One region of the Streptomyces sp. NPDC053076 genome, then DNA from elsewhere that is predicted to be linked to it. Evidence: riboswitches for the same ligand, from Rfam matches in the RefSeq annotation. Region 1 holds a riboswitch; each other region holds the start of a gene.
What was found. Region 1 has a riboswitch for cyclic di-AMP ahead of ACIGYR_RS26690 (hypothetical protein). Riboswitches for the same ligand answer to the same signal wherever they lie in the genome.
Positions count from the first base shown of each region.

Region 2: it holds a riboswitch for cyclic di-AMP, as region 1 does, so the genes downstream of both, ACIGYR_RS35115 (M23 family metallopeptidase) here and ACIGYR_RS26690 (hypothetical protein) in region 1, are expected to answer to the same signal.
Region 3: it holds a riboswitch for cyclic di-AMP, as region 1 does, so the genes downstream of both, ACIGYR_RS30160 (C40 family peptidase) here and ACIGYR_RS26690 (hypothetical protein) in region 1, are expected to answer to the same signal.
Region 4: it holds a riboswitch for cyclic di-AMP, as region 1 does, so the genes downstream of both, ACIGYR_RS34190 (transglycosylase family protein) here and ACIGYR_RS26690 (hypothetical protein) in region 1, are expected to answer to the same signal.

Region 1 is NZ_JBITZL010000007.1:87,552-95,218, forward strand. Features, by position in the region: gene ACIGYR_RS26675 (hypothetical protein) at 1-549, shown strand, start outside; gene ACIGYR_RS26680 (phosphotransferase enzyme family protein) at 546-1,448, opposite strand; gene ACIGYR_RS26685 (GntR family transcriptional regulator) at 1,445-1,897, opposite strand; cyclic di-AMP (ydaO/yuaA leader) riboswitch at 2,401-2,582, shown strand; gene ACIGYR_RS26690 (hypothetical protein) at 2,590-2,862, shown strand; gene ACIGYR_RS26695 (hypothetical protein) at 3,671-4,312, shown strand; gene ACIGYR_RS26700 (helix-turn-helix domain-containing protein) at 4,275-5,444, shown strand; gene ACIGYR_RS26705 (DUF3800 domain-containing protein) at 5,687-6,406, shown strand; partial or broken gene ACIGYR_RS26710 (hypothetical protein) at 7,181-7,594, opposite strand.
Region 2 is NZ_JBITZL010000012.1:128,014-135,680, forward strand. Features, by position in the region: gene ACIGYR_RS35105 (M16 family metallopeptidase) at 1-1,069, shown strand, start outside; gene ACIGYR_RS35110 (M16 family metallopeptidase) at 1,066-2,454, shown strand; cyclic di-AMP (ydaO/yuaA leader) riboswitch at 2,667-2,827, shown strand; gene ACIGYR_RS35115 (M23 family metallopeptidase) at 2,840-3,595, shown strand; gene ACIGYR_RS35120 (GntR family transcriptional regulator) at 3,794-4,480, shown strand; gene ACIGYR_RS35125 (HPr family phosphocarrier protein) at 4,660-4,941, opposite strand; gene ACIGYR_RS35130 (GNAT family N-acetyltransferase) at 5,120-7,667, shown strand, end outside.
Region 3 is NZ_JBITZL010000008.1:346,283-353,949, forward strand. Features, by position in the region: gene ACIGYR_RS30150 (ATP-dependent Clp protease proteolytic subunit) at 37-672, shown strand; gene ACIGYR_RS30155 (hypothetical protein) at 680-985, shown strand; cyclic di-AMP (ydaO/yuaA leader) riboswitch at 1,327-1,559, shown strand; gene ACIGYR_RS30160 (C40 family peptidase) at 1,563-2,036, shown strand; gene ACIGYR_RS30165 (ATP-binding protein) at 2,280-2,738, opposite strand; gene ACIGYR_RS30170 (helix-turn-helix domain-containing protein) at 2,951-3,811, shown strand; gene ACIGYR_RS30175 (DUF397 domain-containing protein) at 3,821-4,042, shown strand; gene ACIGYR_RS30180 (8-amino-7-oxononanoate synthase) at 4,100-5,227, opposite strand; gene bioB (biotin synthase BioB) at 5,375-6,646, shown strand; gene ACIGYR_RS30190 (adenosylmethionine--8-amino-7-oxononanoate transaminase) at 6,639-7,667, shown strand, end outside.
Region 4 is NZ_JBITZL010000011.1:148,697-156,363, forward strand. Features, by position in the region: gene ACIGYR_RS34175 (hypothetical protein) at 1-370, shown strand, start outside; gene ACIGYR_RS34180 (cytochrome P450) at 367-1,638, shown strand; gene ACIGYR_RS34185 (transglycosylase family protein) at 1,807-2,874, shown strand; cyclic di-AMP (ydaO/yuaA leader) riboswitch at 3,058-3,232, shown strand; gene ACIGYR_RS34190 (transglycosylase family protein) at 3,235-3,939, shown strand; gene eno (phosphopyruvate hydratase) at 4,250-5,536, shown strand; gene ACIGYR_RS34200 (septum formation initiator family protein) at 5,644-6,120, shown strand; gene ACIGYR_RS34205 (DUF501 domain-containing protein) at 6,170-6,706, shown strand; gene ACIGYR_RS34210 (exopolyphosphatase) at 6,703-7,644, shown strand.

The DNA.
Region 1 (7,667 bases):
CGGGCGGCCTACACGGGACCGGCCGGCGTGCTGGGCCCCACGATGTCCGCGCAGTTCCGCGCGATGGAGGCGCGGGCCCTGGCCCGCCTCGGCGACGAACGGGGATGCGACCTCGCCTTGGTAGAGGCAGAGCGCAAGCTAAGTCAGCGGACCCCGGACAGCGATCCGCTGTACATCGCTTATTTCGATGAAGTGGAGCTTGCAGCCGAGATCGGCCATTGCTTCCGAGATTTGGGCCGGTCCGCAGAAGCGGCAGAACGGGGCGCGGGGTCGATTTTCGGTGATGGCCTTAACAATCGAAGCGACTTTTTCGCGACGATGGTGCAAGCCGAAGCTTATATCAACCAAGGCGAGATCGGGCGCGGCTGTGAAATCGCCAAGACTGCGCTACAACTCGGGGAGGGGTTGAAGTCGGCGCGCTGCGTTCAGTACGTTCGAGAATTCCGCGAACGCATTTCCCCTATGATGCGAGGCGCTGTGGAATTACGCACCTTCATGGAAGAAGCCCGCACCTACCGCCTATGGCAGCAATGCAGCTTGACACCCTAGAAGGGCGCCCAATCTCGGCGTGATCCTCCTGACCGGAGAGTTGCCACCCGCTTCTCAACCTCGTCGGCAGCCCGAGGGTTCGCGCCCGCGTTCTGCGAGAGCCACGTGACCATCAGAAGTTCCCGCACACTGCGCAGCACGGCGTATCCCGCCCACTCACGCACGTCGAAACCGTAGCCAGCCACGAAGTCCGCATACTCTGCTTCCGTATGCCAACCAAAGCTGTCGTAATACATGGCTGTTTGCGTAAGGTCCCACTCGCGGGGGCCGGTGGCAAATCCATCCAGGTCAATTACACGCGGGTGGTCTGCCGCGTCGCGCAGGACGTTACCCACATTGAAGTCACCATGCAGATGCCCCGATGGAAGCGAGAATTCGAGGCACCCATACGCTGCCTCCAAATCCCTCGCCATCGAGCGGAGGAATGCGCGGGTACTCTCCGGAATCGCGGCACGCTCCAAGCGGCTGGCGACCTTATCGAAGGGTTGGAGTCGCGGCAACAAAAAAGGCGGCGACTCCAGTTCGTGGAGCCGCCGCAGTAGCACGCCCATTTCCCCCGTACTCGCATACGTGTCGCCGTCGGCGAGCCCTTCCCAGAAGGTGACGGGGTGATCTTCGATTACGATCGGCTGTTCAGCATCCGTGACGAGACGAGCGGCCGGGTAGCGCTGGTCCGCTAGCCACCGGGCCACGGCCACTTCTCGCCGCACCGAGGAAATGCGGTCGGCGCCCCGTCCCACCCGCGAGATGGTCCGGCCCCCGCCGATGCGGAACACGGCATGGTCGCCGAGCCGAAGGATCTCGATGCCGTCCGGGTCCAGGTCGGCAACCGCGCATGCCCGGCGCAGGATGGCCTCTGCCGCGTCCGCGTCGAAGTCTGTGCGTTCCGTCGTCGTCATGCCGACTGCGCCTCCCGTCCAGCCGGCAGGGCGAGGACTTCCCGCCCTCGCCCAGCCCCCTTGCCGATCAGCCCTTGACCTTCCATCTGCGCGATGGCGGAGCGCACGGCGGTCCGGGACGCGCCGAACCGCTCGCACAGCTCCTTCTCGGTGGGGAAGCGGTCGCCCACCTTCACCTCGCCGCCGCGCAATACGTCGGTCAGCCGCTCGACCAACGGCCGGCGGTCGCCGGTACCCGCCACGAACCATCCAGCGCCCTGCACCGACTCGATCACACCATCGGCCTTGAGTGCGGCAAGCGCCCGCTCGATAGTGCTGCGGCTCACGCCGTACTCGCTCACGAGTACCGACTGAGAAGGCAGTGCTTCAGTGATCTCGCGGTCTCTGATCTTCTCGCGGAGGGATTCCGAGACCTCCAGGTACGTACCTCGCGGACTGCCCTGCGGCACGTGGGCCCCCTTCCTCAACCTGGCCGGCGTCCTGGCGGACGCCTCGCAGTTTCAAGTTTTCCACGCCCCGCGCGACCGGCCGCTGGCCTTGCCTCCCCCACTCCCCGGATGCACCCCGTCAGTACTTGGGGGGCCCGAGCAAGCTAACGCCCGCTGCGCCAGCTCGACCTCACGGGGGCTCCTACGCCGGAGCGAGCGCCTCTGACAACCCCCCGCATGCCTGGAGCCGACCCACACCTTCTTGAGGCCTTGCACGATTTGGGTCTACGCGCGTGTACGGGCATCTACCTGGGACTCTCGCCGAGCCGCGCTGATAGACCGTCAACTTCCGGTTGACCAGCGGCGATTGATCACGATGATCACCGGAACAGGTGAGTGGTGAGTAACCCCACAAATACGGATTCTGATTCGCTCTACTCGGCAGTAACTGGCGATGATCCTCGCCACAGTCCTCGTCAACGGAGACGGGGCGATCCGTGCGTAAGCCGAGTCCTGCCGGCGTACGGATGACACCGTCGCAATTCATGGAGCGGCAGGAGTGGAGGACCCAGCACGACGGGTCGCCGGACCGATCGCACTACGACCGAGCCGAGCAGCCCTTGGGGTGAAGCCGTGACGACGGCCGGGCAACTTCGCAGGCCCGAACCCGACAGGTCATCCTTCACAGGCGACTGACGAAGGTCGACGGAGCCATGACGGCAACGCAACACGGTCCTCAGGTCTCGGGGGCTGGTTCCGGTTCCTCCAGTGGGAACGGGGACGATGACGGATCGAAGAAGATTCGGAAGTTCGAGGCTGTGATCATCGTATTGATGGGCGTGATCGCCGCGTTCGTCACCGGCATCACCGCACGGACGATGGACCGCATCTCGTACTTCGAGGCCATAGTTACGGGGGTCGCGGCCGGGTTCGCGCTTCCGGGTTTCATCATCATGATCATCGAGTACATCCGCAAGCAGACTTGATGACATAGCGCATGCGCAGCTTCACCCAGCCCCCGTAACTCCCATCTGGGGGCTCAAGGCCAGCGTTTCCTGCGGAGACCCCGTCGGAGAGGCTGAGGCAGACGACAAGACAGAGACCCTTGGGGAAACCCTGCCAAAGTCTCTCTCAAGGGCAGGACCCTGGCACCCAAGCCAGGGTCACTCCCTCCTCGATCATGTAGTCGCGGGTCGTCCGGAAGTAGATCATGTGGGTCACCGCCCAGGTCCCCGGATACAACGACCCGAGCTCTGACTTCTGAGATCAGGCCCCGCTGCCCTCGGGTTGCGGGGCCCACGCTCCGCACTCGCCCGGCGTGATCTTGCGATTCTCCGCGGCGAGGCGGCGCGCCCGCCAGACTCCCCACGGCGCCTCGGTTCGCCCCGTCGGTTGTCCTGTTCTTTGTCCAGTGCATCGACGGCCGCCGCCGTTCACCGCCGTACTGGCCCCCCTCCTGACCGGCCCGGTGAACCCTCCTGAACGCCCCTGTACAGCCACGCGGACAGTTGGAAGGACAACGAGGGGCTGCACGAGTACTACACGAGCGCCGGCTTCACCTTGATGCGCATCGTAGATCTCCCGCACCGCAGGTCAGGTGCCCTATTCCAGCGTGCTCCCGGTTGCACGCCTACTGGGGAGCACTGATCCGGCGCACCGGTTCCCGGGCATCAATCAGTAGGCCCAACAGCAGTGCCCCGTGGCCAACCCGACTCGCAACTCCTTCGGATGAAGCTGGATGCACCGTGCCCTGATCATTGATGACGTGCGTTAGGCGGTTATAAAATAACCGCCATGCTCACACCCGAGGATGCTGCCATCATCACCGCGGCCACTGAGGGCCTGGCGGACCCCCTCTACGAAGCACTCGATCACGGCTACACCGCTGCTCACGCTCACTACGACGAAGCTGGCATGACCGGCGAGGGCTACACCAAGGGTCGGACCGACCTGGCCCGTGACCACGCACGCCGCTTCATCGAACGCCGGCGGGGGGAGCATCTCGACCTTGGCGGCTGGGAGCCCATCAAGAACTCCAGTGGGCGCCTCCACCTGCGCAACGGGATGATGACCCTGCGGCTCCTACATGCGACGCCGTACGACATGATTCCGGCCCCGGGCCGGAACAAGGCACGGATCAGCTACTACTACAATCGAACAGTCGATCTATTCGGTGTGGAGGCCAGCAACCTCCTCGCTGTGTGGCTGTCCCCTCCCCCTGAGGGTGGCGAGATCTCAGTGCGTATCGTTCGTCCGATCGGTGAGTGGAAGCCTGGGCGCGCTCCGAAGTTCGACCTCGACTTCGAGCTGCCCAGGAACACTGAGTCGTTCACCGACTGGGAGTTCGTCCCCGACGACAGGGGCCTGGTACTGCCCTTCGAGTTCGAGGAAGATCAGCGTGAAGAGGGTGAAGGAAGTGGCACGGGATCCAGCTGAGCGAATCCGAACCTTGAGGCTCCTCATGGGGCTCACTCAGGGGGAGCTCGCGCAAGCTGCTGGCGTCTCACAGCCGCTGATCTCACAGATCCAGAAGGGCATCAAGCTCGTTACTGACGACGTGCTCGTGCGCATCGCTGAGGCGACTGGCACGCCGATGTCGTTCTTCGAGGTCGATCCCGCTGACCTTCCTGCCGACACGTTGATGTTCCGCAAGAAGGCCAGCGCGTCGGCCAAGGAGGTCGCCCGGGTGGAGGCGACGGTCAGGGAGGCGTATCGCGTTTCGGTACGCCTCATGGCCGAAACCAAGGTGCGTCGGACCGCGCTACCTCGTGCAGAGGGAGACATCACACTCGACGCGATCGAAGACCTTGCCGCACAGACTCGTGCCGCACTGGGCGTAGGCTCCGATGGTGTGATCGGGCACGTCATCCGAGCCTGCGAGCGCGCAGGCCTCCCTGTTGTCCCGCTCATGTTGGTTGACTCCCAAGGACAGGGCGAAGACATCCTGGTGGGACATTCCGGTGCCTCCTGCTGGCGAGGCACGGCCGAGCCATCCATGATCAGCTACTTCTCTGCGGGGAGCGGAGATAGGCAACGCTTCACAACAGCGCATGAACTAGGGCATCTGGTGCTGCATCCTGCGCGCCGTAACGGACTAGATGCAAAGCGTGCCGAGATCGAGGCTCATCGATTCGCCGGCGCCTTCCTGCTACCTAGGGAGCGGGCGCACGAGGCGTTCACGGGGCCGCTGATGTTGAGAGAGTTCGCCGCACTCAAGAAGCGTTGGGGCATGTCAATTCAGGCCCTCATCAACCGTGCTTACGATCTCGGACATATCGACCAGGCCCGTCGAGAGAGCCTCTACAAGCAACTCGGCGCCCGTGGGTGGAGGACCAACGAGCCTGTTGTGGTCCACGCAGAGCAGCCGACGTTGGTTAGAGCCATGCTGGGTCGAAAGTATGGCGAGCCGCCGTCTTTGCTTCAGGCATCGGAGGACTTGGGGCTCCATCCCGTGCTCATGCGATCACTAGCGCCGGATATTTCGGCGGACCCAGCGCCCCGCGCCGTAGCCGACGTCATTAGCCTTGGTGATCGACGTCTGCGGAGCTCCCGACTACAAGCTCTGTGATCAGCAACCGTGAGAAGCGTGAGTCACTTACACGTCAGTCGACTGCCAGGACTCCAGTTCCTGCCAGAGTGCCAGCCCGAGCGGCGTGAAACGTTTGACGCGACTCTCAGCAGAGCCAGCGGTTGCGCCCTACCCGCCTCCCTTGGCTGGGAGGTGGCCGAGCGCTTCAGGCGGCAGGGTCGGTTGCTCATCAGTTGATCGTCTCACCTCCACCGGAAGCCGTGGTCCGCTTTACTCGACACATGGCAAACCTGGTTTACATCGACGAGACCGGCTCGGTTGGAAAGGGCGCCAACAAGCAGAAGCTGCTGACGCTGGCTGCCGTACTCGTCCACGAAGACAAGGTGCAGTCCCTCGCTGAGAAGTTCCGGCAGGTAGCGAGGAAGCACTTGGGATGGGTGCCAGCCGATCTTGAGCTGCACGGCAACCAGATCTGGAACGGCACCGGCCCCTGGGCCTCTCTGACACCACCCGAGCTGATCGCCGTGTACGAGGACGCGATCGCGGTGATCAACGACCTCGACGTGGGTGTGTCCTGCGCCAGCATCCACAAGGAACGCCTGCACACTCGGTACGACGGTGACGCAGACGGGAACGCCTACCTCTTGGCCCTGCAGTTCCTTCTGGAGAAGATCGACAGCGGATATCCGGGTAACAAGATCCTCATTGCCGATGAGCAGAAGGAACATCAACTGCGGGCGGTCAGGATGGTCGCTGACCTCCAGGACTGGGGCGGAGGCGAAGTGCCTGGGACCAAGCTCAAGACCGTCATCGACTCCATACACTTCGTGAGCTCCCATGCAAGCCCGGGGGTGCAGTTGGCAGACCTCGTTGCCTATGCGCTACAGCGTCGATGGAACAACTGGGACAACCATCCGGATGCCAAGGCGGCTATCGGCAGGATCACCGATGAGATCAACCAGCACATGCGTACCTGGCGTGAGCCCTGGCCCTCAAGCTGACTACCAGGTCACGGTGGGCCGTGTCGCCCAGAGGCGGATGCAGCGTCCAAGTAACTGTCACAGTCCCACGGGTCACCCCTGGGGGCGAACGCTCGGGCATGGGCCTCACGTAGAGGCCAACCGCTTGATACGACATTGCGGTGAATGCTCTCTTCTCAGTTGACCAACCCCCGAGACCTTCATCGGATCTCGACGCTCGCGCGCGTATCGCTATCGGCGACGCGCTGCTCTGCGAGTTCCCTGACGCCACTGGTAGACAGTCCCCGGCCTTTCGGCGAGCAGCATCGCGCTTGGGCGTCACGGCTCAGGTGGGCCGTGACTGCGCGGCGCTAGCTAAGTGGCTCAGCAATCCGATGCGTGACCATGTCTTCGGCCTAGTCAGCGTCTCTTACTCCGTTCTTCGCGAGGCCGCGTTCGACTACTCACGGTCCGGGATGCCAGACCATCAGCGGTGGGACGTGCTTCGGACGATGATCGACTCAGCACTAAGCACCGCTCGCACCCGCGTCACCGCCGCCGAGTACCGCAAGGCGATCGGCGCCAGGCCGATCCCCAACCAGGCTGACGCCATGCCCCCAGAGGCAATCGTTCGACAGATCGACCGTGCCGATGTCTGGCCACTCGTAGTCGAGCACATTGCCTCTAGCCCGGCGAACCGTCGAGACGTGCTCATGCGACTGTCCGAGTGAGGGTTCGCAGCGCTGACCGTGGAGGGAGCCTCCGCGGGCCGCTGCCCTTTGTTGTCCTGATCTTTGTCCAGTACGTCGACGGACGTCAGCGTTCACCGTTGTACGCGGCCTCGTCTGAGCTGCCGTGCGAACGCCTGCGAACTGACCTGAACACGGACGCGGACAGTTGGAAAGCGTGTTGGGGGCAACCCCTCACGAGTTCGAATCTCGTATCCTCCGCCAGTGCCTCACCGGGCACGATGTCGAAGGGCCCCACCGCAAGGTGGGGCCCTTCGTCGTTGTCCGTCTCCGTTTCCGTCTCAGTGGGTTTTTCCTGGGCGTCGGCCGGCGCCCAGAGCGCGTCTCCCACTTGCCGGGCGACTTTCCGGAGCATGACTCCCGTCACATGCATGTACCGGGCGCGCATCCGTGCCGCTGCTCCAGGCTCCCACCCCATGATCGCGTCGATCACCACGTCCGGGACGCCGAGGATCAGGAGAACGGTCGCGGCGGTGTGGCGCCTTGGTCACTTCGGCCTTGGTCTTGCGCTCGATGTGGCGGCGGTCGGAAACGTGCCGTCATCGCGGACGCCG
Region 2 (7,667 bases), on a different contig from region 1:
GCTGGAGCTCGCCCTCTGGCTGGAGGCCGACCGCATGGGCTCCCTGCTGGCCGCGCTGGACGACGAGTCCATGGAGAACCAGCGGGACGTCGTCAAGAACGAGCGCCGCCAGCGCTACGACAACGTGCCGTACGGCACCGCCTTCGAGAAGCTGACCGCCCTGTCCTACCCGGAGGGCCACCCGTACCACCACACGCCGATCGGCTCGATGGCGGACCTGGACGCGGCCACCCTGGAGGACGCCCGCGAGTTCTTCCGCACCTACTACGCGCCGAACAACGCGGTGCTCTCCGTGGTCGGTGACATCGACCCCGCGCAGACCCTCGCCTGGATCGAGAAGTACTTCGGTTCGATCGCGTCCCACGACGGCAAGCCCGCCCCGCGCGACGGCTCCCTGCCGGAGGTCATCGGTGAGCAGAAGCGCGAGGTCGTCGTCGAGGAGGTCCCGGCGCGCGCCCTGATGGCCGCCTACCGGCTTCCGGAGGACGGCACGCGTGCGTGCGACGCGGCCGACCTCGCCCTGACCGTCCTGGGCGGCGGCGAGTCCTCCCGCCTGTACAACCGGCTGGTGCGCCGCGACCGTACGGCCGTCGCCGCCGGCTTCGGCCTGCTCCGGCTGGCCGGCGCGCCCTCCATGGGCTGGCTGGACGTGAAGACCTCCGGTGACGTCGAGGTGCCGGTCATCGAGACCGCCATCGACGAGGAGCTGGCCCGGTTCGCCGAGGAGGGCCCCACGCCCGAGGAGATGGAGCGCGCCCAGGCCCAGCTGGAGCGCGAGTGGCTGGACCGGCTGGGCACGGTGGCCGGCCGCGCCGACGAACTGTGCCGCTACGCCGTCCTGTTCGGCGACCCGCAGCTCGCCCTGACCGCCGTCAAGCGCGTCCTGGAGGTGACCCCGCAGGAGGTCCAGGAGGTCGCCAAGGCCCGCCTGCGGCCCGACAACCGCGCGGTCCTCGTCTACGAGCCGAAGTCCCCGGAGTCCGTCCCGGACGCCAAGGTCCCCGAGGACCCGGAGCGGGAAGCGACCGTAGAGGCCGGCAACGAGAACGACGAGGAGACGGCCAAGTGACCGAGCTCGCCACCATGGAGTTCCACCCCCAGCCGCAGCCCGGCGACGCCAAGCCCTGGGCGTTCCCGGCCCCCGAGCGCGCCACCCTCGACAACGGCCTGACCGTGCTGCGCTGCCACCGCCCCGGCCAGCAGGTCGTCGCGGTGGAGGTCCTGACGGACGCGCCCCTGGACGCCGAGCCGGCCGGTCTGGACGGCGTCGCCACGATCATGGCGCGGGCCTTCTCCGAGGGCACCGACAAGCACTCCGCCGAGGAGTTCGCCGCCGAACTGGAGCGCGCCGGCGCAACCCTGGACGCGCACGCCGACCACCCCGGAGTCCGGCTCAGCCTGGAGGTCCCGGCCTCCCGTCTGTCCAAGGGCCTCGGCCTGCTCGCCGACGCCCTGCGCGCGCCCGCCTTCGCCGAGAGCGAGGTCGAGCGGCTGGTGCGCAACCGGCTGGACGAGATTCCGCACGAGCTGGCCAACCCCTCCCGCCGGGCCGCCAAGGAGCTGTCCAGGGAACTGTTCCCGGCGGCCTCGCGCATGTCCCGCCCGCGCCAGGGCAGCGAGGAGACGGTCGAGAAGATCGACGCGGCGGCCGTGCGCGCCTTCTACGACCGCCATGTGCGGCCCGCCACCGCCACCGCGGTGGTCGTCGGTGACCTGACCGGCATCGACCTGGACGAGCTGCTCGGCGAGACCCTGGGCGCCTGGACCGGCACGCCGGGCGAGCCCCGGCCGGTGCCGCCGGTGACCGCCGACGACACCGGGCGCGTGGTCATCGTGGACCGGCCCGGTGCCGTCCAGACGCAGCTGCTCATCGGCCGCGTCGGCCCCGACCGGCACGACCGCGTGTGGCCCGCCCAGGTGCTCGGCACCTACTGCCTCGGCGGCACCCTCACCTCCCGCCTGGACCGCGTCCTGCGCGAGGAGAAGGGCTACACCTACGGCGTGCGGTCCTTCGGGCAGGTCCTGCGGTCCGCGCCGGACGGGACGGGCGCGGCGATGCTCGCCATCAGCGGCTCCGTCGACACGCCGAACACGGGCCCGGCGCTGGACGACCTGTGGAAGGTGCTGCGCACCCTCGCGGCGGACGGCCTGACCGACGCCGAGCGGGATGTCGCCGTGCAGAACCTCGTGGGTGTGGCGCCGCTGAAGTACGAGACCGCGGCGGCCGTCGCGAGCACGCTGGCCGACCAGGTCGAGCAGCACCTGCCCGACGACTTCCAGGCGACGCTGTACCGGCAGCTGGCCGCCACGGGCACGGTGGAGGCCACCGCGGCCGTCGTGAACGCCTTCCCGGTGGACCGTCTGGTGACCGTCCTCGTCGGCGACGCCGCCCAGATCAAGGCGCCGGTCGAGGCCCTCGGCATCGGCGAAGTGACCGTGGTGGCGGCCGAGTAACGGCCCGCGCGCGGAAGGGGCCCTGCCGACCTACGGGTCGTCAGGGCCCCTGCTGTTCCACTCTTTCTCCCAGATGCCCGTTTTAGGGCGGAGGTTGCCTGTCTGACCTGTGGGATGCGCTACAAAAACCGGTATCCGTTTGAGGATTGAAAGCACGCCCCCGTAGCTTCGTCCAGGCTGTTCGTCAGGCAGTGCGCCGCGCCCGCGGCACCGGACAGTCATCGCCGAGTCCCCGTACGGCGCGAGCCAGGGGAGCCGGGGACCCACCGTCCCTGGGGTGAATCGGGCGCCCGCGCGGCAGCGAGGGGGCCCGTAGGAGACCTTCCTGCTCCGAACCCGTCAGCTAACCCGGTAGGCGAGAGGGAAGGAAAGGACCAGCCACTTCATGGCGTTCATGTGCGCCACCGGGAAGCACCGCAAGCCCGGCCGGGTCAAGCGGACCACCGCTCAGGCGGCCGGTATCGCGGCCCTCACCACCACCGGTGTGATCGGCACCCTCGCCGCCTCCCCGGCGCTCGCCGCCGAGAACCCCGGCGAGCAGACCGGCCTCATTCCCGTCCTCGCCGCGACCGATGACGTCGCCGAGCAGATCGACGCGCAGGCCGCCGCGCAGCAGCAGGCCGCCGACCAGAAGGCGGCCGAGAAGGCCGCGGCGAAGGCGGCCGCCAAGCGGGCCGAGGAGATACGCGCGGCCAAGGCCCGCGCCGCCCGAGAGGCGGAGCGCAAGCGGCTGAACGCCTTCGTCGCCCCCATCGCGCACTCCTACGTCTCCACGGGCTACCAGGCCAGCAGCTCCCTGTGGTCCTCCGGCTCGCACACCGGCATCGACTTCCACGCGGCCAGCGGCACGACCGTCCACGCGGTGGGCTCCGGCACGGTCGTCTCCACGGGCTGGGGCGGCGCGTACGGCAACCAGATCGTGATCCGGATGGCCGACGGCATGTACACCCAGTACGGCCATCTGTCCTCCATCGGGGTCACGGTGGGCCAGAAGGTCGTCCCGGGCCAGCAGATCGGCCTGTCCGGCGCCACCGGCAACGTCACCGGCCCGCACCTCCACTTCGAGGCGCGCACCGGTACCGAGTACGGCTCCGACGTCGACCCCGTCGCCTACCTCCGCCAGCACGGCGTGAACGTCTGACGCGTACCGCACGGTCATCGATAGCCCCGGCTCACCGAGCCGGGGCTATCGCCGTTTTTCGCGGTGTCCGCCGTACTCCCTGTCCAAAATATATCCATGGATTAGGGCCTGCCATCGGAAATTCCGGCTCATTGGAATAGAGTCGCGGAACAGGCGTCCATCGTGGCGTTTCACGGGGATTTAAGGCGGAGGTCGGTCATGCGTATTCCGGCGCACACGGTGTGCACCGCGGTCCGGGACGACATCGTCGCCGGCGTGTACAAGCGCGGCAGCCGCCTCACCGAGGAAGTCCTGGCCCGCCGCTACGGCGTCTCGCGCGTCCCCGTGCGGGAGGCGCTGCGCACGCTGGAGGCCGAGGGCTTCGTGGTGACGCGCCGGCACGCGGGCGCGTGCGTGGCCGAGCCGACGGAGCAGGAGGCCGCCGACGTGCTGGAGATGCGGACGCTCCTGGAGCCGCTGGGCGCCGCGCGGGCCGCCCAGCGGCGCACCGAGGCCCATCTGAAGGTGCTGCGCGGCCTGGTCCGGCTGGGGCAGGAGCGGGCCAGGAGGGGCAACAGCGACGATCTGCGCTCGCTGGACGGCTGGTTCCACGAGACGCTCGTCCAGGCGTCCGGCAGCCCGTCGTTGACCGCGATGCTGACTCAGTTGCGCCACAAGATCGCCTGGATGTACGCGGTGGAGCCGCCGCTGAGCCCGGCGGATTCCTGGGCGGAGCACGGCGCGATCGTGGATGCCGTGGCGCGCGGGGACGGCGAACGCGCGCGGGCGCTCACGGCGCTGCACGCGGAGCGCGCGGCGGGTGCGCACCGGCTGCGCCTTTCCGGTGCCGTGGAGCGTGTGAGGACCTCGCAACACGCCGTAAACATGTCGGGCCCGCGGCTTTAACACGGGCGCCGTATACAAAGATGAGTTAATCGGTGAGGGCGTGTTTTTCGCTGTCCTTTTTCCGCGCCCTGAATTCCGGGTCGCGGTCTTCTGGATGCCCGCGGTGAATTCGGGTGCCCCCCTCGAAAACGCGGAAGCCGCGCCGCCCGGTACGGAACGGCGCGGCTTCCCGGTCCTGCTCAGACGGTCTCGGGCAGCTCTTCCAGGCCCTCGGAGACCAGCTTGGCCAGACGGTCGAGGGCGGCGTCCGCGCCCTCGGTGTCGGAGGCGAGGACGATCTCCTCGCCGCCCTGGGCGCCCAGGCCCAGGACGGCCAGCATGGAGGCCGCGTTGACGGGGTTGCCCCCGGCCTTGGCGATCGTCACCGGGACGCCTGCGGCCGTGGCGGCTCGGACGAAGATGGAGGCGGGGCGGGCGTGGAGGCCCTCGGCCCAGCCGACGTTGACGCGGCGCTCAGCCATGTGTTGCTGCCCTTCGGTGTTCAGGGTTGTCTAGACCAGTTTCCCACACCGTGAAGCGTGCCCGGACAGGGCATTCTTCCCGCTCCGGTGTGGCGTCGGACCGCGGCCTCGGTCCGGCTCCCCGTCCTCCACAGACTGCCTCGCCCCGCCTGCCTGCGCGAGCCGTACTCTGGGGCCCATGCAGACCTCGGCGGACCGGCAGGACCGGCACCAGTACCCCGCCCACTGGGAGGCGGACGTGGTGCTGCGCGACGGTGGCACCGCACGCATCAGGCCCATCACCGTTGATGACGCCGACCGCCTGGTCAGTTTCTACGAGCAGGTCTCCGACGAGTCGAAGTACTACCGCTTCTTCGCGCCGTACCCACGGCTCTCCGCAAAGGACGTCCACCGCTTCACGCACCACGACTTCGTGGACCGGGTGGGGCTCGCCGCCACCATCGGCGGCGAGTTCATCGCCACCGTACGCTACGACCGCATCGGCACCGACGGCATGCCCGCCTCCGCGCCCGCCGACGAGGCCGAGGTCGCCTTCCTGGTGCAGGACGCCCACCAGGGCCGTGGAGTCGCCTCCGCCCTGCTGGAGCACATCGCCGCCGTCGCCCGCGAGCGCGGCATCCGCCGCTTCGCCGCCGAGGTGCTGCCCGCCAACACCAAGATGATCAAGGTGTTCACGGACGCCGGTTACACCCAGCAGCGCAGTTTCGAGGACGGCGTCGTCCGCCTGGAGTTCGACCTCGAACCCACCGACCGGTCCGTCGCCGTGCAGCGCGCCCGGGAGCAGCGCGCCGAGGCCCACTCGGTACGGCGGCTGCTCGCGCCCGGCTCCGTCGCGGTCGTCGGTGTCGGCCGCGCCCCCGGCGGGGTGGGCCGCAGCATCCTCGGCAACATCCGCGAGGCGGGCTACCCGGGCCGGCTGCACGCCGTGAACAGCGCCTTCCCGGAGGACCTCAAGGAGGTCGACGGGGTACCCGCGTACCGCTCGGTGCGGGACATCGACGGGCACGTCGACCTCGCCGTCGTCGCCGTACCGGCCGAACACGTGCCCTCCGTGGTCGCCCAGTGCGGCGAACACGGCGTGCAGGGGCTGGTCGTGCTCTCCGCCGGATACGCCGAAAGCGGACCCGAGGGCCGCGAACGGCAGCGCGCCCTCGTACGGGCCGCGCGCGCCCACGGCATGCGGACCATCGGCCCCAACGCCTTCGGGATCATCAACACCGCCTCCGACGTCCGGCTGAACGCCTCCCTCGCCCCCGAGATGCCCCGCCCCGGCCGCATCGGGCTGTTCGCCCAGTCCGGAGCCATCGGCATCGCCCTGCTGTCCCGGCTGCACCGGCGCGGCGGAGGGGTGACCGGTGTCACCGGCGTGTCCACCTTCGTCTCCGCCGGCAACCGCGCCGACGTCTCGGGCAACGACGTCCTGCAGTACTGGTACGACGACCCCGAGACCGATGTCGTCCTCATGTACCTGGAGTCCATCGGCAACCCCCGCAAGTTCACCCGTCTCGCCCGCCGAACGGCGGCGGCGAAGCCGCTGGTGGTCGTGCAAGGGACCGGAACGGCGCCGCAGGGGCACGCGGTACGGGCCACCCGGCTGCCGTACGCGACCGTCTCCGCGCTGCTCCGTCAGGCCGGCGTGATCCGGGTCGACACGATCACCGAACTGGTCGACGCCGGGCTGCTGCTGGCCCGCCAGCCACTGCCCGGCGGACCGCGCGTCGCCATCCTCGGCAACTCCGAGTCGCTGGGCGTGCTGACGTACGACCGGTGCGTCGCCGAGGGACTGCGGCCGGCGCGGCCGGTGGACCTGACGACCGGGGCGACGGCGGCGGACTTCCACCGGGCGCTCGCCGCCGCGCTGGCCGACGGGACGAACGACGCCGTCGTCGTCACGGCGATCCCCGCGATCGGGGAGGGGTCGCCCGGGGACGCGGAGCTGGCGGAGGCGCTGCGGTCGGCCGCGGCCTCGGTGCCGGGGAAGCCGGTACTCGTGGTCCATGTGGAACTCGGGGGGCTCGCGCAGGCGTTGTCGGCCGCGGCCAGCACGGCACCGTGGGCCGCCGACAAGGGCCACCCCGCGCAAAGCCCGCCCCCCGCGGTACGGGCACCGGACGACTCCCCTCCGGAAGGCACCCATCTCATCCCCGCCTATCCCGCCGCCGAGCGGGCCGTCCGCGCCCTCTCCGAAGTCGTGCGGTACGCGCAGTGGCGCCGGGAGGCCGCCGAACCGGGGAAGGTGCCGGAGTACGACGACATCGACGAGAAGGGCACCGCCCGGCTGATCCACGGGCTGCTGGAGCGCGGAGAGGGACTCACCGTCTCCGCCGCCGAAACCTGTGAGCTGCTCGGGAAGTACGGCATCCCCGTGCGCCGGGCGTTGCCCGCGCCCACCCCGGGCGCCGCCGCCGAGGCCGCCCGCGCGCTCGGCTACCCGGTGGCCCTCAAAGCCACCGCCCCGCACCTCAGGCACCGCGCCGACCTGGGCGGCGTACGGCTGGACCTCGCGGACGAGGAGCAGTTGCTGCGGGCGTACACCGAGCTGACCGAGCTGTTCGGGCGGCCGGAGGAGCTACGGCCGGTGGTGCAGGCGATGGCTCCCAGGGGCGTCGACACCGTCGTCCGCGCGGTGATCGATCCGGCGGCCGGGGCCGTGCTGTCCTTCGGCCTCGCCGGGGCCGCCTCCCAGCTGCTCGAGGACACGGCCCACCGGCTGGTCCCCGTCACCG
Region 3 (7,667 bases), on a different contig from region 1:
GCCCACTGGGGCCTCGTCATGAGGAGGCGCATGTCCATGACCCGATCGTTCGCCCGCCATGTCCTGCCCGAGTTCACCGAGCGCACCGGAGCCGCCGTGCGCACCCTCGATCCGTACGCGAAGCTCTTCGAGGACCGGATCGTCTTCCTCGGCAGCCCGGTCGACAACGCGGCGGCGAGCGACGTGACGGCCCAGCTCATGTACCTCGAACACGCCGCCCCGGACCAGGACATCACCCTGTACCTCAACTCGCCGGGCGGCTCCTTCGAGGCCATGGCGGCGATCTACGACACGATGCAGTACGTCAGTTGCGACGTGGCGACCTACTGCCTGGGGCAGGCCGCGGCCTCGGCCGCGGTGCTGCTCGCGGCCGGCGCCCCGGGCAAGCGGTTCACGCTGCCCGGCGCCCGGATCGTGATGGAACAGCCCTCGCTGCCGGAGCCGGTGCGCGGCCAGCCCAGCGACCTCCTCATCCAGGCCGAAGAGTTGTCCCGGGTCCGCGGGACGCTGGAGGAGATGCTCGTCCGGCACACGGGGCGCACGGCCGAGCAGGTCCACGAGGATCTGGAGCGTGACCTGGTCCTGGACGCCTCCGGGGCGCTCGCGTACGGACTTGTGGACGGCATCGTGCCCAGCCGCCGGGACACGCCCGGCGCACCGGACGCGAGGTGAGCCACCCATGCTGCCGGAACTTCCACCGCTGCCCGCCCTGACCCGCGCCGAGGGCGAGCTGGTCGACCGTTACCTGGAGGCGATCGACCTGCTGGGGCGCATCAACCCCGCCAGGCACGGTGACACCTACGCCGGACTGCGTGCGGCCCAGGCCCTGGTGCGCAAGGCGGCAGAGCTGCGGGACGCGCTCGCGCTGATGCACCGGCGGGGCGAGACGGAGCTGCACGGGGACACGCTGGCACGGGCGCTGCGGGTGCTGGACGGTGAACGCCGCGCCGCTCGCGTCGCGCTCCCGACCGACGGCGTGGGCTGAGGCGGACATCCGGCGGGACCGTCGGAACCCGCGCGTCGACACGCGTCGTTCGGACCGGACTTGAAACGGCCCGAACGACGTACCGCCGACCGGTGGACATCCTGATCGTTTTCCGGGGCTCCCGAGTTGCGCAACGCGCGGGTTCGTGTGTCGCCGGACGACCCCTTTCCCCAGGTCCGGGGCTACGTCCGGGAATTGACGGAAGCTCGAACAGAGCAGTGTCCACCCGAACGGGCGAGTGGTGAGTAACGCCACAAATCCACGGTTCCGTTGGGATTTTCTGACAGTCGTGCGTCAAGATCCCTGTCTGACGACAAGCCCCCGCCACCGCGGCGGGGCGATCCGGGCGGACGCCGAGTCCTGCCGCCGCCCGGATGACCGGTCGACAGGAGTGGATCGGCAGGAGTGGAGGACCCAGGCAAGGCGGGTCACCGGAACGGATGTCCGTCTGTTCGACACAGACGGAACGGACGCTCCCAGCGACCCTTGGGGTGAAGCCGTGGCAACGCGGCCGGGCAACTTCGCCAGCCCGAATCCGACAGGTCATCCTTCACAGGCGGCTGACGAAGGGTTGCGCATGACTGCGCTCAATCGTGTCCCGTCGCTGATGGCCCGGGCCGGCACGGCCTCGGCTCTCACCCTCGCCGCCGTGGGCGGCTCGATCGCGGTGCCCGGCCTCGCCACCGACGCCTCCGCCGCGACCATCGCGACGAAAGCACTCAAGGTCGCGGCCTCCAAGAAGGGTGCCCCGTACAGCTGGGGCGCCAGCGGACCGCGCAGGTTCGACTGCTCGGGGCTGACGCTCTACTCGTTCAAGAAGGCGGGCAAGAAGCTGCCGCGGACCGCCGCCCAGCAGTACAACAAGACCCACCATGTCTCCTCCCGCAGCCGCAAGGCCGGCGACCTGGTGTTCTTCCACTCGGGTTCCAGCGTGTACCACGTCGGCATCTACGCCGGCCACGGCAAGATCTGGCACGCCCCGAGGACCGGGGACGTGGTCAGGCTCCAGAAGATCTGGACGAAGAGCGTGTGGTACGGCCGGGTGAGCTGACCCGCCGCGAGGCCAGGAGCGGCTCCAGCAGCCGGGCCGCTCCCAGCGCCGCCGGCGCCGCTCCGGCGCCCGCCTGGAGCCCACGGGCGGCCCCCCGGGGGCGTGCTGCCGCTGGACACTTCTCGACCGCCGGAGGCCCTCCGCTGCCGCCGGCGGTCGAGCGCGTTCCGCCGGGCGCGTCGCGACGTACGGCTGTCGGTCGCGGACCACGACCCGCCGTTCAGGTCACCGCGGCACCCGGGGCTACTGCTCCTGCGGTCGTCCCGCTGGGACCGGTGCCGCCGGGAGCGCCCAGGGGAGTTCGATGGAGACCGTCTTGCCGCCCTCACGGGTGGGGCGGATGCGGAGTCTGCCGCCGCACTCCGCCGTGAGGCAGCGGATGATGACCATGCCGCGCCCGTTGTCCTGCTGGACGGCGGCGGGCAGTCTCTTGGGGAAGCGGGGATGGCTGTCCGTGACGCCGATGCGCAGGTGTTCGTCATGGTGCAGCGCGATGTCGACCGTGAAGGTGGGTGACTGACCGAAGGTGTGCTGTACGGCGTTCGTGGCGAGTTCGGAGACGATGAGGCGGACGGTGTCGGCCGCTTCCGTGTCCGACGGCAGGCCCCACTCCACCAGGGTGCCCACGACGTAGGAGCGGGCGGCGGAGACCGAGGCGGGATCGCTCGGCAGGGTGACGGATGCTTCCAGATGGTCTGCCATGGCGACGTCGTCCCTTTCCCGCGGGACCGCGGTCCGACATACGGCGGAGGGTTCGAGTACGGTCCCGGACTGGTGCTTGCCCGCCAGACTGCCATCACCGGGCCGACACGGGGTGCGATCCACCAAGATATGCATATATCTGTCGCTCGAAGCGGTGAACTCTGCGACGCGAGACCGTATTTGGTCGGCCCATAAGGAGTAAGGAAGAGCCTATGCAGAACGGTCCGGCAGTGCGGCGTCGCAAACTGGGCGCCGAACTGCGCACGCTGCGTACCGGCGCCGGGCTCACGAGCGGTGAGGCGGCCCGGCTGGTCGGCTGGCACCAGTCGAAGGTGAGCCGCATCGAGACCGGCGCCAGTGGTGTGAAACCGGCCGATCTGCGGTTACTGCTCGACGCCTACGGGGTGCGGGACAGACATCTGCGCGAGTTGCTGCTGATGCTGTCGGGGTCGGACGACACCGGCGGCCGGCACCGCTGGTGGCACGCCTATCGCGGGGTGCTGCCGCCGACCTACCGCGACTTCATCAGCCTGGAGTCGCAGGCGAGCGCGATGCGCACCCTGGAGACCACGGTCGTGCCCGGCCTGCTGCAGACCCCCGAGTACGCCCGCGCGGTGACCCGGGCGGCGGTGAAGGACCTCGACGAGGACCGGCTGGACACGCTGGTGGAGGTGCGTCTGGCCAGGCAGGACGTACTGCGTTCGAACCCGCCGCTGGTGCTGAGCGCCGTGCTGGACGAGGCGGTGCTGCGCCGCGAGGTCGGCGGTCCCGGGGTGATGGCCCGGCAGCTGGAGCGGCTGATGGAGGCCGCCCGCCTGCCCCAGGTGCGGCTCCAGGTGTTGCCCTTCGCGGCGGGAGCCCATGTCGGCCTCACCGGGCCTTTCGTTATTTTCTCATTTCCGAGCACTTCTGATCTGGACGTAGTTGTTGTCGACCAGTTGACGAGTAGCCTCTACCTGGAACGGAAAGAAGACCTGATGACCTACTCCGAGGCCTTCAGCACTCTTCAGTTCCATGCCCTTTCCCCCCAGGAATCGTTGGACTACATCGCCGGGATAGGTGACGGCGCGTAAGGAGGCACCATGTCAGCTCTGCCTCGGAACGTCCCTGCCAGTATCGATCTGAAACACGTGCGCTGGCTGCGCAGCAGCTACAGCACGGGAGCCAACAACTGCGTGGAGACGGCCCGGCCGCACTCCGGACCCGCGGCCGGGCTGCTCGCCGTGCGCGACTCGAAGCTCCCCACCGGACCCGCGCTGCTCTTCTCCCCCGCCAGCTGGGCGGGCTTCGTCACCACGCTCTGATCGAAATCGATCAAATTCTCTGCACACTCGTGCGACACACGGCCGTGTCACGCCGACTCATGGTCGCGTTTCGCCGATGACTCGTACAGCGCGTTCGATCTCGGCCCCGGTGAGGTCCGCGCGGGCGGTCAGCCTCAGCCGTGAGATGCCGTCGGGCACGGAGGGAGGACGGAAGCAGCCCACGGCCAGGCCCGCCGTCCGGCAGTCGGCCGCCCAGCGCACCGCCTGCTCCGGGGAGGGTGCCCGCACGGAGACCACCGCGGCGTCCGGACGTACCGCCTCCAGACCCGCGGCGGTCAGCCGCGCGTGCAGGTCCGCGGCCACCTCCCGGGCGCGCGCCGCCCGTTCCGGCTCGCGCTGGAGCAGCCGCAGCGCCGCCAGCGCGGCACCTGCCGCCGCCGGTGCCAGACCCGTGTCGAAGATGAACGTCCGGGCCGCGTTGACCAGGTGGTCGATCACCCCGGCCGGACCGAGCACCACCCCGCCCTGGCTGCCCAGCGACTTGGACAGGGTGGCGGTGACCACCACGTCGTCGGCGCCCGCGAGCCCGGCCGCGTGCGGCGCGCCCCGGCCGCCGTCGCCCAGCACCCCGAGCCCGTGGGCGTCGTCCACCACCAGTCCCGCGCCGTGCTCCCGGCACGCCGCGGCCAGCGCGGTCAGCGGCGCCCGGTCCCCGTCCACGGAGAACACCGTGTCGGAGACGACGATCGCCGCCCCCTCGTGCGTGCCGAGCGCCTTGCGCACGGCCTCCGGGTCGGCGTGCCCGACCACCTGCGTCCCGCCCCGGGCGAGCCGGCAGCCGTCGATGAGGGAGGCGTGGTTGCCCGCGTCGGACACGATCAGCGAGCCGTGCGGGCCGAGCGCGGTGACCGCGGCCAGGTTGGCGGCGTACCCGGAGGAGAACACCAGGGCCGCCTCGAAGCCGCAGAACGCGGCCAGTTCCCGCTCCAGCTCGACGTGCAGCCCGGTGGTGCCCGTGACCAGCCGGGAGCCGGTGGAGCCGCCGCCCCACGTCCGCGCGGCCTCGGCCGCTCCCCCGGTGACCTCGGGATGGCGGGCCAGGCCCAGGTAGTCGTTGCTCGCCAGGTCCAGCAGCGGCGAGTCGGCGGGGCGTGGACGCAGGGTCCGTACGAGTCCGGCGCGGCGGCGCGCCTCGGCCTGCTCGTCGATCCACCCGAACGCCATGGGTCCTCCGGTGCTTTTGTAGGTAGCGGACAGACCCTAGCGGTACGACCAGCCACCCAGTGTGTGGCAATACCCACACGGTGAACCGCCTCTGTTGTGCGAAGTCTCCTTGGCCCGGGACGGTCCCGTAGGACAGGATCGGACCTCATGGACCTGCTGAACACGCTGGTGGACAAGGGGCTTCGGCGCGAGCTGCCGACCCGCGAGGAAGCGCTCGCCGTGCTGGCCACCTCCGATGACGATCTGCTCGACGTGGTGGCCGCGGCCGGAAAGGTGCGCCGGCACTGGTTCGGGCGACGGGTGAAACTCAACTATCTGGTCAACCTCAAGTCCGGTCTGTGCCCGGAGGACTGCTCCTACTGCTCCCAGCGGCTCGGCTCCAAGGCCGACATCCTGAAGTACACCTGGCTCAAGCCGGACGAGGCGTCCGAGGCCGCCGCCGCGGGCCTCGCGGGTGGCGCCAAGCGGGTCTGCCTGGTGGCCAGCGGGCGCGGTCCGACGGACCGGGACGTGGACCGGGTCTCGCAGACCATCAAGACCATCAAGGAGCAGAACGAGGGCGTCGAGGTCTGCGCGTGCCTCGGCCTGCTCTCCGACGGCCAGGCCGAGCGGCTGCGCGAGGCCGGCGCCGACGCCTACAACCACAACCTCAACACCTCCGAGTCCACGTACGAGGACATCACCACCACCCACACGTACGCCGACCGGGTGGACACGGTGCACAAGGCGCACGCGGCCGGTCTGTCCGCCTGCTCGGGTCTCATCGCGGGCATGGGCGAGACCGACGAGGACCTCGTCGACGTCGTGTTCTCGCTGCGTGAGCTGGACCCGGACTCGGTGCCGGTGAACTTCCTGATCCCGTTCGAGGGCACCCCGCTGGCCAAGGAGTGGAACCTCACCCCGCAGCGCTGCCTGCGGATCCTGGCGATGGTCCGGTTCGTCTGCCCGGACGTGGAGGTCCGCATCGCCGGCGGTCGTGAGGTCCACCTGCGCACCATGCAGCCGCTGGCGCTGCACCTGGCCAATTCGATCTTCCTCGGTGACTACCTGACCAGCGAGGGCCAGGCCGGCAAGGCCGACCTGGAGATGATCGCGGACGCCGGCTTCGAGGTGGAGGGCGCCGACCAGGTGACGCTTCCGGAGCACCGCGCCGGGGAGACGGGCGGCTGCGGGTCGCACGCGAGCACCGGCTGTGGCTCGCAGGCCGACGCGGGCTGCGGGTCGCACGCCGACGCGGGCTGCGGCTCGCACGAGGGCGGCGGCGTGTGCGGTTCGGCGGCCGTCGCTCCGAGCGCCGCCACGGCGGCCGTTCCCCCGGGCGCCGGCACGGCCACCGTTCCCGCGGCCGGTGAGGCGCGCACCGATCTCGTCGCCGTACGCCGCCGGGGCGCCGGAACGGATCTCGCCCCCAATGCCTGACCTCGGGGTGCCGGAGCTGCTGGAACTGGACCGGCGCCATGTGTGGCATCCGTACGGCCCGATGCCCGGGCAGGTGGAACCGCTCGTCGTGGAGGCGGCGAGCGGCGTCCGGCTGCGGCTGGCGGACGGCTCCGGTGAGCTGGTCGACGGCATGTCGTCGTGGTGGTCGGCCATCCACGGCTACAACCACCCGGTCCTCAACGAGGCCGCGCGCGGGCAGCTGGGCCGGATGAGCCATGTGATGTTCGGCGGGCTCACGCACGAGCCGGCCGTCCGGCTCGCGAAGCTCCTCGTCGACATCTCGCCGGACGGTCTGGAACACGTCTTCCTGGCCGACTCCGGTTCGGTGTCCGTCGAGGTCGCGGTGAAGATGTGCCTGCAGTACTGGCGCTCGATCGGCCGGCCGGGCAAACAGCGGCTGCTGACCTGGCGCGGCGGCTACCACGGTGACACCTGGCAGCCGATGTCGGTGTGCGACCCCGACGGCGGGATGCACGAGCTGTGGACCGGCGTGCTGCAGCGCCAGGTGTTCGCGGACCCGCCGCCCGCCGAGTACGAGGAGTCGTACGCGGAGCAGCTGCGCGAGCTGATCGCGCGGCACGCGCACGAGCTGGCCGCGGTGATCGTGGAGCCGGTGGTGCAGGGCGCGGGCGGGATGCGCTTCCACTCCCCCGCCTATCTGCGGGTGCTGCGCGAGGCGTGCGACGCGCACGACGTCCTGCTGGTGTTCGACGAGATCGCCACCGGCTTCGGCCGCACCGGCGCGCTCTTCGCGGCTGACCACGCGGCCGTCACACCCGACGTCATGTGCGTGGGCAAGGCGCTGACCGGCGGCTATCTGACGATGGCGGCCACCTTGTGCACCGCGCGGGTCGCCGACGGCATCTCGCGGGGCGAGGTGCCGGTGCTCGCGCACGGCCCGACGTTCATGGGCAACCCGCTGGCGGCCGCCGTGGCCCACGCCTCCGTCGAACTGCTGTTGGGGCAGGACTGGCTCTCCCAGGTCAAGCGGATCGAGGCG
Region 4 (7,667 bases), on a different contig from region 1:
GTTGCAGCGCGCGGTGGACTCCGGTGACCAGGTCGCGGCCGAGCTGCTGGCGGAACTGGACCGCGAGGGGCCGTCGCTGAGCGACGCGGAGGACTACTTCCGGGACACGGCCGACTATCCGCTGGACATCGCCCACCACGGAATCGTCCTGGAGAAGCTGGACCGGCCGGACGAAGCCGAGACGCGGTACAGGCACGCGTACGAAGTCGGTGACTCCTACGGCGCGTACCGGCTCGGCGCCCTGTTCGACGGGCAGGGCAAACCGCAGGAGGCCCGGCGCTGGTACCGCAAGGCGGCCGACCTCGGGCACTACGCGGCGCGCAAGGCCCTCGGCGAGTTGTCCGACGGTCCGGATACCGTCGAGGAGTGAGCGACCAGGACCACCCCGACCAGCCGGCCCCCGCCCTCTTCACGTGGGAGTTCGCCGCCGATCCCTACCCCGCCTACGCCTGGCTGCGCGAGCACGCCCCCGTGCACCGGACGCGGCTGCCGAGCGGCGTCGAGGCGTGGCTGGTCACCCGGTACGCCGATGCCCGGCAGGCCCTGGCCGACCAGCGGCTGAGCAAGAACCCGGCCCATCACGACGAGCCCGAGCACGCCAAGGGCAAGACCGGCATCCCCGGCGAGCGCAAGGCCGAGCTGATGACGCATCTGCTGAACATCGACCCGCCGGACCACACCCGGCTGCGCCGCCTGGTCAGCAAGGCGTTCACACCGCGCCGGGTCGCCGAGTTCGCCCCCCGGGTGCAGGAGCTGGCCGACCAGCTCATCGACCGGTTCGCGGCGACCGGATCCGCCGACCTCATCCACGAGTTCGCCTTCCCGCTGCCCATCTACGCCATCTGCGACCTGCTCGGCGTCCCACGCGAGGACCAGGACGACTTCCGGGACTGGGCCGGCATGATGATCCGGCACGGCGGAGGGCCCCGGGGCGGGGTCGCCCGGTCGGTGAAGAAGATGCGGGGCTATCTCGCCGAGCTGATCCACAAGAAGCGCGAGGCGCTGCCGGCGGCGCCCACGCCCGGCGAGGACCTGATCTCCGGCCTCATCCGTGCCTCCGACCACGGCGAGCACCTCACCGAGAACGAGGCCGCCGCCATGGCCTTCATCCTCCTGTTCGCCGGCTTCGAGACCACCGTCAACCTCATCGGCAACGGCACCTACGCCCTGCTCACCCACCCCGAGCAGCGTCGGCGGCTGGAGGAGTCCCTGGCGCGCCGGGAGACGGACCTGCTGGCGACCGGCGTGGAGGAACTGCTGCGCTACGACGGCCCGGTGGAGCTGGCCACCTGGCGGTTCGCCACCGAGCCGCTGACCATCGGCGGGCAGGACATCGCGCCGGGCGATCCGGTGCTCGTCGTACTCGCCGCCGCCGACCGGGACCCGGAGCGGTTCGCCCACCCGGACGTGCTGGACCTCGCACGCCGTGACAACCAGCACCTCGGCTACGGCCATGGCATCCACTACTGCCTGGGCGCGCCGCTCGCCCGCCTGGAGGGTCAGACCGCGCTCGCCACCTTGCTCACCCGCCTGCCCGACCTGCGGCTCGCCGCCGAACCGGCCGAGCTGCGCTGGCGCGGTGGACTCATCATGCGTGGACTGCGCACCTTGCCGGTGGAGTTCACGCCCACCGTCTGAAGACGGGACCTCCAGGGAGAAATGACAGACGTTCAACTCTGTGATCTTCACGTGATCTGTGCGGCATGAACTTGTGACAAGTGATCGTGTGCCGATACGTTCACCCATCAGCGCGGCGAGCGGCACCATCCGCCGCGCTGGTCCCGCTGTCGCTCGAAAGGCATCTGCATGCTCTCCGGGAACGGTCGACACCGTCGCCCCCGCCAGGCACCGGCCCTCCTCGTCGCGGCCGGGGTGACCGGCTCCGCCATCGCCATCCCGCTCCTCGGCGCGGCGAGCGCCAACGCGGCCGACGGCACGACCTGGGACAAGGTGGCCGAGTGCGAGAGCGGCGGCTCCTGGAGCGCGGACACCGGCAACGGCTACTACGGCGGGCTGCAGATCTCGCAGGACGACTGGGACAAGTACGGCGGCTCCCAGTACGCGGCCAGCGCCGACCAGGCCAGCCGTCTGCAGCAGATAGCCGTCGCCGAGAAGATCCTCGCCGACCGGGGCACCACGCCCTGGGCCACCTGCGCCCTGCTGTCCGGTCTGACCTCCGACTCGGGCTCCGTGGACGTCGACACGGGCGTCGGCGACTCCGGTGACAGCGACGGTCCGGGCCACTCGTCCGGATCGGCCGACCGTTCCGACACGTCTGACACCTCCGGCACCGCCGACTCGTCCGGTCTGCCTGATTCGTCGTCCTCCACCGGGACCGGCTCCGCCACCGGCACCGGGACCGGCTCCGGCACCGGGTCCTCCTCGGGCGAGACCGGCACGGCGACCCCGAAGCCGGGCAAGGACGCCGGTACGGCCACCGGTTCCACCGGGACCAACACTCCCAAGTCCGACAAGTCCTCCTCGCGGGACTCCGGAAGTCCGCAGGGGGCCGACGGTGCTCCCACGGCCACCCCGGACGCCGCGACCGAGCCCAACGCGCAGCAGGCTGCCGGTTCTTGGAGCCTGGTCGACACCGGGGCCCTCAGCAGTGGTGGACGGCACCGCGGGGCGAGTGCGGACGAAACGGTGACAAACGGTCCGGGTGTCGCCGGCTCCGGTCGGCACGCCTCGCCCGAGCCGGGCACCTACACCGTCCGCGAGGGCGACTCCCTGGTCTCCATCGCCGACTCCCTTGACGTCGACGGCGGGTGGCGCGCGCTGTACGCCGGGAACAAGGAGGCCATCGGGCCCGACCCGAGCCGCATCACTGCCGGTCAGACCCTGGAAGTCGGGGGCGAAACGGGCAAGAAGTAGCGGGAGTTGACGCCCCACTTAGCGCCCTAATGTCCGGTTTGGCGAAAGTGTGGGATGAGTCTCAGAAGCCCTGATCGTCTTTGAAATTCCGCGGATCGCGTGTCTACGGTCGAGGCCGCTCGTCACCACGAGCCCCGGCAGCCACCACGCCGAATCCTGCCAGTGGTTGCCCGGGAACAGTCGACGCGTAAAGCGCCGTAGGCAGGAGCGGGGGACCCAAGGTAGGCGCCGGGGCCAGCACTTGAAGCTGGAACCGGCTGGGGGTGAAGCCGCACTCCGCGCAAGCGGGAGGTGCGGCCGGGCAACTCAACCGGCCCGAACCCGACAGCTCACCTCGTAGGCGTCGGTGAGGGGATCTCCATGCTGTTTACCGGCAAGGGCAAGCACCGCCGTCCGTCCAAGGCCGTCCGCGCCGTCGCGCTGGCCGGTGTCACCGGCGCCGCCGTCGCCGCCCCGCTGATGGCGGCCGGCAACGCCTCCGCCGCCACCACCTCCGAGTGGGACACGGTCGCCCAGTGCGAGTCCGGCGGCAACTGGTCCATCAACACCGGCAACGGTTACTACGGCGGCCTCCAGTTCTCCGCCTCCACCTGGGCCGCGTACGGCGGCACCCAGTACGCCGCCACCGCCGACAAGGCCGGCAAGGCGCAGCAGATCGCCGTCGCCGAGAAGGTTCTCGCCGCGCAGGGCAAGGGTGCCTGGCCGGTCTGCGGCACGGGCCTGTCGAGCACCCCGAACAGCGGCCCCGCCCCGAGCGCCCCCTCCACCACGGACTCGGGCAGCGGCACCACCACCACCACCCGCTCCACCGACCAGCAGGCCGCCTCCCGCTCCGCCGAGCGCCCGGCCGCGTCCACGAGCAAGAGCAAGACCGTCACCACCCCGACCGGCAAGACGGTCAAGAAGGGCGACGGCGAGTACAAGGTCGTCACCGGTGACACCCTCGGCACCATCGCCGAGAAGCACCACGTCCAGGGCGGCTGGAAGAAGCTGTTCGAGCTGAACAAGGACATCGTCGAGGACGCCGACCTCATCTACCCGGGCCAGCAGCTGCACCTGAAGTAGCCACCTGGCTCCCAGCCGGCCCACAGGACCCGCACATCCGTGCGGGCCACCCTGAAGGCCCCCGTGCGGGTCACCCCCCGTCCCCCACGGGCCCCCCGCCCCGGTGCGTGTTCCCCCGTACGCACCGGGGCGGGCTTTTTTGTGCGCAGCGCACGGAAGTCCGCCGCACCTCTTTGTTTCGGGCAGAAACAAAAGGTACCGTCGGCTTGTCCACGGGACGGTCGGTCGGTGGCCGACGCCCCTGGGACGGTTAGGCTCTAGTCGCAAGGCACACCAGCCCCGCACTTCCAGCGTCACATCCAAGAAGGAGATGCTCGTGCCGTCCATCGACGTCGTCGTAGCCCGGGAAATCCTGGACTCCCGAGGCAACCCCACGGTCGAGGTCGAGGTCGGCCTCGACGACGGCAGCACGGGTCGTGCCGCCGTCCCGTCCGGCGCCTCGACGGGCGCCTTCGAGGCCATCGAGCTGCGCGACGGTGACCCCAACCGCTACCAGGGCAAGGGCGTCGAGAAGGCCGTCCTCGCCGTCATCGAGCAGATCGGCCCGGAGCTGGTCGGCTACGACGCCACCGAGCAGCGCCTGATCGACCAGGCCATGTTCGACCTGGACGCCACCGACAACAAGGGCTCCCTGGGCGCCAACGCCATCCTCGGCGTCTCGCTCGCCGTCGCCCACGCCGCCTCCGAGGCCAGCGACCTCCCCCTCTTCCGCTACCTGGGCGGCCCGAACGCGCACCTGCTGCCGGTGCCGATGATGAACATCCTGAACGGCGGCTCGCACGCCGACTCCAACGTGGACATCCAGGAGTTCATGATCGCCCCGATCGGCGCGGAGTCCTTCTCCGAGGCGCTGCGCTGGGGCACCGAGGTCTACCACACGCTGAAGAAGGTCCTGAAGAGCAAGGGCCTGTCCACCGGCCTCGGCGACGAGGGCGGCTTCGCCCCGAACCTCGGCTCCAACCGCGAGGCCCTCGACCTCATCCTCGAGGCCGTCAAGGAGGCCGGTTACGCCCCCGGCGAGCAGATCGCCCTCGCGCTCGACGTCGCCGCCTCCGAGTTCTACAAGGACGGCAAGTACCTCTTCGAGGGCAAGGAGCGCTCCGCCGCCGAGATGACGGAGTACTACGAGGAGCTCGTCGCGGCCTACCCGCTCGTCTCCATCGAGGACCCGCTGTTCGAGGACGACTGGGCCGGCTGGAAGGTCATCACCGACCGTCTCGGCGACAAGGTCCAGCTGGTCGGCGACGACCTGTTCGTCACCAACCCCGAGCGCCTGGCCCGCGGCATCGAGGAGGGCGCCGCCAACGCCCTGCTGGTCAAGGTCAACCAGATCGGCTCGCTGACCGAGACCCTGGACGCCGTCGAGCTGGCCCAGCGCAGCGGCTTCAAGTGCATGATGTCCCACCGCTCCGGCGAGACCGAGGACGTCACCATCGCCGACCTGGCCGTCGCCACCAACTGCGGCCAGATCAAGACCGGCGCCCCGGCCCGCTCCGAGCGCGTCGCCAAGTACAACCAGCTGCTGCGCATCGAGGAGATCCTCGACGACGCCGCGGTCTACGCCGGCCGCTCCGCCTTCCCGCGCTTCAAGGGCTGAGGCTGACCCAACCTGGCGTAAGGCTTAGCCAGTCGTACGTACGTCCCCGTACCCGGTCCCGTACCGTGTGCGGGGACGTACGCGCGTGTGAACGGGAGGCGGGGAAGATGGCCGTGAAGGACCGGGACCGGTTCTCCACCGCGACCAGGCTCAGGCTGCTGGGCGAGCAGACGGCGGCCCGTGTCTACCGCTCTCAGACCAAGCGGCAGGCCCGCCGATCCCGGCTCACCGGCCGCGCGGCGCTGCTCGCCCTGGTGCTGTGCACGCTGATCGTCGCGCTCGCCTACCCGATGCGGCAGTACGTCTCCCAGCGCGCCGAGATCGCCGAACAGCAACGGCAGCAGGAGCAGGCGCGCAAGCGCGTCGAGCAGCTGCGCGACCTCAAGGCGCGCTGGCAGGACGACGCCTACGCCGAGCAGCAGATCCGGCGCAGGCTGCACTACGTCAAGCCCGGCGAGACCGGGTACGTGGTCATCGACCCGGGCGTGGCCAAGCAGTCCCGCGCCGACCTCGGGGCCGCCCACCGGCCCTGGTACGCGAACGTCTGGGACGGCGTCGACAAGTCCGACGCCTCCGACCAGTGACCGGCCCGCCGGGCCGGCAGACCGACAGAAAGCCACTCTGAAAGCAGTCATGGAAACGCCTCCGCCGCCCACTCCGCGCACCGAGCCCACCGACGCGGACGTCGAGGCATTCAAGCAGCAGCTGGGCCGCCCGCCGAGGGGCCTGAGGGCCATCGCGCACCGCTGCCCGTGCGGTCAGCCGGACGTCGTGGAGACGGCACCGCGCCTGCCCGACGGCACGCCCTTCCCGACGCTGTACTACCTGACGTGTCCGAAGGCGTCCTCCGTCATCGGCACGCTGGAGGCGAACGGCGTGATGAAGGAGATGACCGAGCGGCTGGGGCGCGACCCCGAGCTGGCCGCCGCCTACCGTGCCGCGCACGAGGACTACATCCGACGCCGGGACGAGATCGAGGAGCTGACGGGCTTCCCGAGCGCGGGCGGCATGCCGGACCGGGTGAAGTGCCTGCACGTGCTCGTCGCTCACTCCCTGGCCGCCGGGCCGGGCGTGAACCCCCTCGGCGACGAGGCCCTGGCGATGCTGCCGGAGTGGTGGCGCAAGGGCGCCTGCGTGACGCTCGACGACAGCGAGGGGCACGAGCAGTGACCCGGGTCGCCGCCATCGACTGCGGTACCAACTCCATCCGGCTGCTGGTCGCCGACGCCGACCCGGAGACCGGCGAACTGACCGAGCTGGACCGCCGGATGACGATCGTGCGGCTCGGCCAGGGGGTCGACCGCACCGGCCGGCTCGCCCCCGAGGCGCTGGAGCGCACCTTCGCCGCCTGCCGTGAGTACGCGGCCGTCATCAAGGAGTACGGCGCCGAGCGTCTCCGTTTCGTCGCCACCTCCGCCTCCCGGGACGCCGAGAACCGCGACGACTTCGTGCGGGGCGTGCTGGACATCCTCGGGGTGGAGCCCGAGGTCATCACCGGCGACCAGGAGGCCGAGTTCTCCTTCACCGGCGCCACGAAGGAACTCACCGGCCGCACCGACCTCGCCCGGCCCTACCTGGTCGTGGACATCGGCGGCGGCTCGACCGAGTTCGTCGTCGGCGACGACCACGTACGTGCCGCCCGGTCGGTGGACGTCGGCTGTGTGCGGATGACCGAGCGGCACCTGGTGCACGGGGACAAGGTGAGTGATCCGCCCGCCGAGGAGCAGGTGGCCGCGATAAGGGCCGACATCGAGGCCGCCCTGGACCTCGCCGAGGAGACCGTCCCGCTGCGCGAGGCGCACACCCTGGTGGGTCTGGCCGGGTCCGTCACCACGGTGTCCGCCATCGCCCAGGAGCTGTCCGAGTACGACTCCGCGCGCATCCACCACTCCCGGGTCTCCCGGGACCGCGTCCGTGAGATCACCGAGTGGCTGCTGCGCTCCACGCACGCCGAGCGCGCCGCGGTCCCGTCCATGCACCCCGGCCGGGTCGACGTCATCGGCGCGGGTGCCCTCGTCCTGCTGGCGATCATGGAGCGGACCGGCGCCCGGGAGGTCGTGGTGAGCGAGCACGACATCCTCGACGGCATCGCGTGGTCGGTGGCGTAGCTCTCTTTTGTTACCCGTTGGTA